DNA from 2 places in the Jeotgalicoccus huakuii genome. Region 1 is predicted to be linked to the other one. Evidence: riboswitches for the same ligand, from Rfam matches in the RefSeq annotation. Region 1 holds a riboswitch; the other holds the start of a gene.

Region 1 (4,943 bases):
CTTTTCCAGTAAGCTAACAATCTCTTCTTTAGATCCTGTCGTTGCAACGACGAGTGGTGTTTTAAAATCTTCTGAAATCAAAGGAATCAATCTTTCAGGATTTGAAAAATCAATTGCAACATCTGCACCTGCTTCATCAATAGTCGTAAAATTTGGGTAGGCATCTGTCGATGATGAAATCACACCGATAATCTCATGTCCCTTTTCCTTAGCGAGACGACTAACAATTTGATTCATCGTCCCGTAACCAATCAAGAGTATCTTCATACTCTGACACCTTCTTTATAACTTTGATAAACTTCAACAACAGTCTGTCTAACTGCTTCATCTAATGGTAGGAGTGGAAGTCTTAATTCATATTGACCAAAACCAAGTTCTGCTGTGAGTGCTTTAACTGGGATTGGGTTGACGTCTATTTGTACTGCATTGATGACCGGCATTAAATCTTTAAAACGTGCTCTTGCAGTCTCACGGTCATTATTAGTTTGACGCTCGTAGACATCTTGTAATTCTTTTGGAATCACATTACCGACTACTGAAATTAAACCTTTACCGCCAAGATCTGTAAAGTCTGTGAAATTATCATCGTTGCCACTGTAAAGGGCAAAGTTTTCATCGACTAAGTTTAAGACGTTGATTGTGTAGTTTAAGTCACCAACAGCATCTTTTAAAGCGACAATATTTCTGTGTTGGCTGAGTTCTAGTACCGTCTCAGGTTCAATTGATAAGTTCGTTCTGGACGGCACATTATATAAGACAATCGGAATGTTAATGGCATCTGCAATCGTTGTGAAGTGTGCGACTAAACCGCGTTGATTACTCTTATTGTAATAAGGCGTAATTAACATGACTGCGTCAGCACCCGCTTCTTCAGCATATTTCGATAGGGCAATTGAGCGCTCTGTAGAGTTTGTTCCGGTCCCAGCAATCACTGGAACACGACCATTCACTGTTTCAATCGCTGTTTTTAACAGTCCTTTGATTTCATCATCTGCAAGGGTAGGGGATTCTCCAGTTGTGCCATTGATAATTAAGCTTTGTGCGTTGTTCTCTATTAAAAATTCAATATGATTTTTATATGCTTCGTAATCCACTTGATTATTCGAAAATGGGGTGGTCATTGCGACACCAATACCTTCAAAAATATGGGTCATATATATCCGCTCCTTATTTATTATCGATTAGCGTTTTAAGAATTTGAACTGTGTTTTGTGCGGCACCTTTAAGTAAGTTGTCTCCGACACACCATACGTGGAAGGTGTTCTCGAGTGTAGGGTCTTTTCTAATACGACCGACGTAAATCTCATTTTGATGAGATGCTTCAAAAGGTGTAGGGTAGACACCATTTTTAGGATCATCCATCAAGACAATGTGTGGTACGTTTCTAAAAGCTTCCCTAACTTCTTCTTCTGTTGCTCTTTTATCTAGTGTGACATTGATCTGAACACTATGACTCGAAATTACTGGTACTCTCACACAAGTTGCAGTGACCTGAATATCATCATTTCCAAGAATCTTTTTCGTTTCATCAATCATTTTGACTTCTTCTTTTGTATAACCATCTTCTAAAAAGACGTCAATTTGAGGAATCACATTATTATAAATGGGTTTCGGATATGTTGTCGGTGCTTCACCTTTGGCACCTTCTTCTAAATCCCTAATACCACCTGCACCTGAACCAGATACCGACTGGTAAGTTGCGTAATGGACACGCTTGATACCAAAGTTATCGTAGAGCGGTTGTAAGGCAATCACAGATTGAATTGTTGAACAGTTCGGATTCGCTATAATCTTTCTATTTAATCTAGGCTCATTGATTTCTGGAACGATGAGGTCGATATCATCCTTCATTCTCCAAAAACTTGAGTTATCGATAATGATTGCGCCATTGTCTTCAAAGAGTGGGGCGAACTTTTCACTCGCCCGCCCCCCTGCACTCATGACGACGTAATCAAAGCCATCTTTTGTTTTATCTTCCGTTAATTCTTCGACAATGTAAGTTTGTCCTTTAAACTCAACTTCCTTACCACTTGAACGCTTGGATGAAAATAAGACCAAGTCATCAAAAGGAATTTCATATTGCTCAATCATTTCTAACATTTTTGTACCTACAACACCTGTTGCACCAACTACTGCTAATTTCATAACATGCCTCCTAGTTTTCTAAGTACATTCAAAAATGTAAATAAAAAAACAAGCCTGGGTGACCAGACTTGTTTAAAATTTATATACAAGTGATGCACTCCATTATCCGTGAAAATAATGACAAATCCTTAGCTCTTAACCTACGAATCCAACGAGTGGTAGCTGCGTTTCTACCATTCATTTCGGCATCTCACCCTTTAATCATATACACTTTCGCAGAAGTTAAGTATATGAGTACTCATGATTGATGCGCCTCATCTTAATAATATTTAGTTTTTTGTCGTTAGATGTCATTATACATAAGGTAATATTCAAAGTAAACAGAAAGTTCTTATTTCTTGATAATTCCTTTTTCTATAAGGTAATCTTCATAACCAATTTCCTTAACGATTGCCTTGTTGTCAGAGATGTCTAAGACTGTGTTTGAAATTGTATTGATGAACTCTAAGTCGTGTGATGTAAAGATCATAGAACCTTTAAATTTCTTCAAGCCATCGTTGACAGCAGTAATACTTTCTAGGTCCAAGTGGTTTGTTGGCTCATCAAGTAGAATGACGTTCGCTTGAGATAACATCATCTTACTGAGCATGGCGCGTACCTTCTCTCCCCCTGATAATACGCTCGCTTTTTTCTTCGCTTCTTCACCAGAAAAGAGCATACGACCTAGGAAGCCTCTTAAGAATGTTTCAGTCTGTTCTTCTGGTGGTGCATACTGACGTAACCATTCAACAAGACTTAAGTCGACACCTTCAAAGTATTCGCTATTATCTTTAGGGAAGTAAGATTGTGATGTTGTGACACCCCAGCGAACTTCGCCTTCATCTGCTTCAATTTCACCAGCTAAAATTCGGAGTAGGGTCGTTCTTTGTAATTCTGATCCACCTGTTAAAATGACTTTACTATAAGGTGCTAAAGTAAACGATAGATTATCAAGTACTTTTTCTCCGTCAATAGAGTAGGATAGTCCAGTAACTTGTAAGAGCTCATTACCGATTTCTCTACCTGCAGTAAAGTTAACAAATGGATAGCGACGAGATGAAGGTTGAATATCTTCAAGTTCAATCTTATCAAGCATTTTCTTACGACTCGTTGCCTGCTTAGATTTAGAAGCGTTGGCTGAGAACCTAGCAACGAAGTCTTTCAGTTCTTTAATTTTTTCTTCTTTTTTCTTATTTTGGTCTTGGGCCATTTGTAGAGCCATCTGACTAGATTGATACCAGAAATCGTAGTTTCCAACATAAACTTTAATCTTACCAAAGTCTAAATCCGCAATATGTGTACATACATTATTTAGGAAGTGTCTGTCGTGGGATACGACGATTACAGTATTTTCAAAATCGATTAGGAACTCTTCTAACCACTGTACCGCTTCAATGTCTAAACCGTTGGTCGGCTCATCGAGTAACAGTACATCAGGATTACCGAATAGACTTTGAGCTAAAAGTACTTTTACCTTTTGTGTATTATCGAGTTCAGACATGTTCTTATCTACTAAGTCGTGGGGAATTCCAAGACCGTGGAGTAGGGACTCTGCATCACTTTCTGCAGTCCAACCACCCATCTCACCAAATTCTCCTTCAAGTTCAGCCGCTCTAATACCGTCCTCATCTGAGAAATCAGGTTTCATGTAGATTTCATTTTTTTCGTTCATGACATTCCATAATTTCTCATGGCCCATCATGACAACATCTAAGACTCTTGTGTCTTCATAACCAAAGTGATCCTGTCTTAAGAACGCCATGCGTTCGTCTTGTCCTAAAATCACGTGGCCATCTGAGTCAACTTCACCAGTTAAAACCTTAAGAAATGTAGATTTACCTGCACCATTTGCACCGATTAAACCGTAACAATTTCCTGGTGTGAATTTAATGTTTACATCTTCAAAAAGTTTTCTATCTCCAAATCTCAGACTCACGTCACTTACTTGCAGCATGTGCATTCTCCTTTATATTAAACATTCGTTTTAAAAGTTTACATTCATAAGCGATGATACCATAAATATGATATTATTGGAATATAGTTAACCTTTGAAACCAATGAGGCCATTGCTAAAATAAAACAAATAATATTAAAACAATTTGTGAAACAAATGAGGACTTAAAATGACTAAAATATCAGGTACAGTACAATTTTTAAAAGTAATCAAAAAAGAAAGCTCAACCTATCATCTTGTAACTGAAGATGAAAAGTATATCCGTATGAACCGTTCAGAAATAGAAGGGGACTTGGATTATGATATTGACGAAGAGGTGCCGGTCTTTATCTATCCAAACCGCTCAGGTGAACTCTTCGCAACCCCTAAAATCCCGAGCATTACAGCGGACAAATTCGGCTACGCACGAGTGAGCGAAGTCAATCGTGATGGGGCATACTTAGACATTGGCTCACCACGTGAAATCCTCATTCCTTGGATTGATCTTCCACGGATGAAGGAAGTTTGGCCAGCTGTCGATGATATGGTCTACGCAACGATTCGTGTTGAGGCAGATGATCAGTTGTACGGCCGCCTAATTACTGAAACAGAAGTAAGTGAAAAGTTCCAGAAATTGACTCGTGAGGACTATGAGACCCTCGGTAACAAGTGGCTAAAAGGTCGTCCATACCGCTTACTTAAAGTCGGAACCTTCCTGATTTCAGATGAGGGCTACAAGGTCTTCGTTCACGAGAGTGAAAGAGAGCAAGAACCACGCCTCGGTCAAGAAGTTTCCTTTAGATTGATTGGCATTAATGACAAGGGTGAAGTCAATGGCTCATTCCTAGAAAAATCCTATAAACGTCTCGGTACAGACGGAGAACGT
Region 2 (4,943 bases), on a different contig from region 1:
AAGCAAGTGGTGGTACTGATAGGCTTTCAATGTTGCCATTTGTAGCAATTAAAAATACACCTATGATCATCGCAAGTATTATTATCGCTTCAAATTTAGTCCATGGTCTATATTTCTTAAAGATGGCGTAAAGGATAATATATATTGGCCCCGTACACTGTAAGACAGTTGCTACGGCAGCATTTCCATAACCGATGGCAGCCATAAATGTATATTGAACCATAGTCATTCCGAAAATCGAGTAGATTAAAAACATTAGAGTAGTATGTTTTGTCCAAACAGTACGATGTCTTTTTCTAAAAAATAAGGTGTATATGGACAGTAAAATCACACCGCTAATTAATAATCTCGCAGTGACATACCAAGAGACATTAGTCGGTGTATGCGTAAGTATGTAATCTGATGCAGTACCCCCAATTCCCCATAAAGAGGCACCGATTATAACAAAAATTAAACCTTTGATATGATTTTCATTTTTCATGGTTGGCATACCTCCTTTATTAAATGTGGTAAAATGAAGTAAGGTGATTGAATGATTTTTATAGGACTGACAGGCTGGGGTGACCATGATTCACTATATACAGAACTGTCAAACAAAAAAGATAAATTGATGACTTATGCTTCACATTTTCCAATTGTAGAACTCGATGCTACATATTATGCCATACAAAGAACATCTACAATAGAAAAATGGTGTCAGGAGACACCAGAGTCATTTAAATTTGTTGTTAAGGCACATCAATTTATGACAGGGCATAGTGATTATCGTGATTACTATGATTCAATTAAAGATGTCTTTATAGCATTTAAAGATATGTTAAAACCAATGCAAGAAAGAAATAAACTCGCTTTTGTCTTACTACAATTTCCACCGTGGTTTGATTGTACAAGTAAAAATATAAGATATGTAAAATTTGCAACAGAATTATTAAAACCATACAAAATTGCAGTAGAATTTCGTAACCAAACATGGTTTCAAGATGAGTATAAAGAAGAAACGCTTAGTTTTTTACATGACTCAGAATTGATTCACAGTATTTGTGACGAACCCAATGCTGGTATCGGGTCAATACCATTTGTTAACAGAGTCACTGATGATATTGCCTTTATTAGACTACATGGTCGTAACGTACATGGTTGGACCCAGCAAAATCGAACTTCTGATGAGTGGCGTGAGGTACGTTATCTATATGATTATAACAAAGATGAGCTCGCTTGGTTGAAAAGACAAGTGGATATTCTAAAACATAAAACGAAACATATATATATCGTCTTTAATAATAATTCCGGTGGCCATGCTGCAGGAAATGCCAAGACTTTTATAGATTTAATGGATATTGAATATAGCGGGCTATTTCCTAAACAATTGAAACTATTCTAAGGGGCTGGACGACATGATTACAGTTGTCATTATACTGATGTTAATCGGGTTACTCTCTTCTATTTTAGGATCACTCGTCGGTATTGGCGGGGGTGTTATTGTTGTGCCTGCACTAATGTATTTCGGACTATCTTTAGGGCTCTTACCTTCGATAACACCTCAAACAGCTGTCGGTACATCTAGTATGCTATTAATTTTCACAGGCTTAAGTGCGATGTGGTCGTATGCAAAAAACAATCAAGTTGATAGACAAAATGGTACGCTATTTTTAATCGGACTAATTCCTGGAGCCTTCACAGGTTCTTATGCGAGTAGTCTTTTTACAGTGGATAGTTTCAATTTATACTTTGGTGTCTTCCTAATTTTTGTTTCTATTTTGTTGGTCGTTAGAAACAAGATTAAACCATTAAAAATATTTCAAAATCCTAAATATATGAAGCCTCATAGAGACAATATGGGGAATGTCTATCACTATGGTTTCCCACCGTATCTGGCTATTGCAATTACGTTTCTAGTTGGTTTTGTAACGGGGCTCTTCGGTATTGGTGGTGGCGTACTGATGACGCCGCTCATGTTGATGGTCTTTCGTATGCCACCGACTATTGCCATTGGTACAAGTATGATGATGGTCTTCTTTTCTGGCTTATCCTCTGCCTCAGGTCATATACTACAAGGGAATGTCGTCTTTATGTATATACTCTTACTTGTGCCTGCTGCTATTTTAGGTGCGAATATAGGTGTTAAGATTAATCAGAAATTCAACTCAAACAGTCTCGTTATCATCTTACGTTCTGTTCTATTCCTACTGGGTATATATTTAATTTCTCAAACTTTTTTCTAAGGAGTGTATAGTATGGAAGTGAAGATTTATCACACAAATGATATTCACAGTGCGTTAGATAACTATGTGAAATTTACTAGTTTTCTTAACGATAAAAGACACCAATACAGAGATAACATGGTATATGTGGACATTGGTGATCATGTTGACCGCTCACATCCATACACTGAGGCAACGCTCGGTAAAGGAAATATTGAACTATTAAACGAAGCGACATGCGATGTTGCGACGATAGGGAATAATGAAGGTATTACCCTTACAAAAGATCAATTGAAACACCTTTATGATGATGCGAACTTTGATGTTATTTGTACAAACTTAAGAGAGGTTGGTGCGGATAATCCATTTTTTAAACCCTACACTATTAAGGAAGTGAAGGGTGTTAAGATTGGTTTTATAGCGGCGACTGTTGAATTTACCCCATTTTACTTAGCCTTAGACTGGGAAGTTGCAGATGCATTCTCATGGGTTGAAAAATATTTAGCTGAACTTCGGGGTAAGGTGGATGTCATTGTTATGCTAAGCCATCTTGGTATGTATGATGATGAAAATTTAGCGAACCGCTTTCCAGAGATTGATTTGATTTTATCTTCACACACACATCACCACTTTGATTATGGCGAGCGCATTAATGGCGTACTCTTAGCTGCCGCTGGTCGATACGGTGAGTATATTGGAGAAGTGACCTTGAACTTTCAAGGTAAAAAATTGATCGGTAAAAATGCAAAATTGATTGAGGCCGACTTCCTTGCACCTAAAGAAAACAATTATTATCAACTCGGTAAAGAAATGCTGAGTAATACAGTGATTAAAAGTGACGCCTATCCGATTGAAAGACGACTGTATTCTGCCTCTCGTTTTGCATCCTTACTAGCTTATATGATACGAGATTTTACAGACAGTGATGTAGGTCTTATTCATACTGGTCTAGTGGCGAGTCCGTTTGAAGGTGGAGAATTGACAGAGTATGCTTTACACAAAGTATTACCACACGCGATTAATGCTGTGAAAATCGAGTTGACAGGACGAGAAATGAAAGAAGTTTTTACAGAAGCAAATCGTCATGAGTATAAGGATGAGATTGTCAGGGGCCTCGGTTTTAGAGGTGATATATTTGGTGCCTTTGTCATGGATAATATATCGTACGTTCAATCTGAGAGAGAGTATTACATCGGCAATGAATTAATTGATGATGGACGTACATATTCACTTGGTACTTTAGATATGTATACATTTGGTCGTATTTTCCCACAGTTTAGATATTCAAAAAAAGATTATATGATGCCAGATTTACTCCGCGACATTATCAAGAACTATTTAAAATGCTTATAGTCATTTATAAAAGCTTGTGTTATAATGAAAAACAATTGAATAAAAAAAGTAGAGGTTGCGTTTTTTATCAGTAAATATTCTAGCAGGCATGCGATTAGGAATATCGAAAGGGAAAGACGCCGAAGAATAAGACCGGCGGGTACTTATTCTGGGTCTTAGTTTAAGAGACTAAGGACTGTCAGTTATATGATGCGCTACAGTACATTGGAATCATAAATGCGTACATAATAGCGTGTTTATGGTTTTTTTTATTTGAAATTTTTAGGAGGAAATACATATGGAATCTTTTTTAAGTTGGGAATACATGCCCTTGGTCCCACCTTTACTCACACTGATCTTAGTTATTATAACTAGAAAAGTCAGTATCAGTTTAGGTGCCGGAATTGTGACTGCTGCTTTCGTTATTGCTGGTGGGCACTTTGGTGAGTTCTTCCAAATTTTAATCGACTCATTTTTAGCAATATTTATTGAAGATGGTGGTTTAAACACATGGAACGCCTTCATCTTAATCTTTTTAACATTACTTGGTATTATGACTGCATTTATGAACATGTCAGGCGGTGCAAAAGCCTTTACGGAATGGGCCTTAACGAAAGTTAAAACTAGACGTGGAGCGGGTCTTATTACCGGACTTTTAGGCGTTATTATTTTTATAGATGATTACTTTAGTTCTTTAATTGTTGGTCAAGTTGCCAAACCCATCACGGACAAATTTAAAATTTCTAGAGCAAAGCTTGCATACTTGGTTGATACAACAGCTTCTCCAGTATCTATAATGGTTCCAATTTCAAGTTGGGGTGCGGGTATTATGGGTATGACAGCTCCATTGTTAGTCAGTGCTGGTCTAGAACATATTTCTCCTTTCCAAAGCTTTATGTATATGGTGCCAATGAACTTCTATGTCATTGCTGCAATGGCAATTATGCTTTTCGTTATTATTTTTAAGTTCGATATTGGTCCGATGAGAAAACAAGAAGACTTAGCCATTAACGAAGGTATTTTAAGGGATAAGGTACCTGATATGGCAACTGAAGAAGACGACCTCCCAGTTCATGAAGGCTCCAGTGCTAAAGCATTAACAGTACCAATCATCGGTTTAGCAATAACTGTTATTGCAAGCATGTTCATCTCTGGGGGGATTGCGGCCGGTTCTTGGACCTTAATCGATATGTTGGAGAATATGATGATTACCCACTCATTAGTAATTGGTGGTCTTGTAGGGCTAGCTTTAGCTCTAGTTTACTATATTGGACATACAAAGAACGATGATAACTTTGGATCTAAACAAGTACTTTTAGGAATTAAAACAGGGTTCCTTGCAATGTTTCCAGCAATGTTAGTCTTAACTTTCGCTTGGATGATTGGTGGTTTAATTACTGAACTCGGAAC

What was found. Region 1 has a riboswitch for lysine ahead of V6E76_RS06420 (aspartate-semialdehyde dehydrogenase). Riboswitches for the same ligand answer to the same signal wherever they lie in the genome.
Region 2: another riboswitch for lysine. It lies ahead of V6E76_RS03895 (Na+/H+ antiporter NhaC family protein); the one in region 1 lies ahead of V6E76_RS06420 (aspartate-semialdehyde dehydrogenase).

The regions. Positions count from the first base shown of each region.
Region 1 covers NZ_JAVIYN010000010.1:409-5,351, reverse strand. Annotated here, with positions in the region: gene dapB (4-hydroxy-tetrahydrodipicolinate reductase) at 1-267, opposite strand, end outside; gene dapA (4-hydroxy-tetrahydrodipicolinate synthase) at 264-1,154, opposite strand; gene V6E76_RS06420 (aspartate-semialdehyde dehydrogenase) at 1,168-2,145, opposite strand; lysine riboswitch at 2,230-2,411, opposite strand; gene V6E76_RS06415 (ATP-binding cassette domain-containing protein) at 2,477-4,078, opposite strand; gene V6E76_RS06410 (S1-like domain-containing RNA-binding protein) at 4,248-4,943, shown strand, end outside.
Region 2 covers NZ_JAVIYN010000005.1:57,517-62,459, reverse strand. Annotated here, with positions in the region: gene V6E76_RS03915 (EamA family transporter) at 1-481, opposite strand, end outside; gene V6E76_RS03910 (DUF72 domain-containing protein) at 533-1,381, shown strand; gene V6E76_RS03905 (sulfite exporter TauE/SafE family protein) at 1,395-2,222, shown strand; gene V6E76_RS03900 (bifunctional metallophosphatase/5'-nucleotidase) at 2,235-3,554, shown strand; lysine riboswitch at 3,596-3,759, shown strand; gene V6E76_RS03895 (Na+/H+ antiporter NhaC family protein) at 3,832-4,943, shown strand, end outside.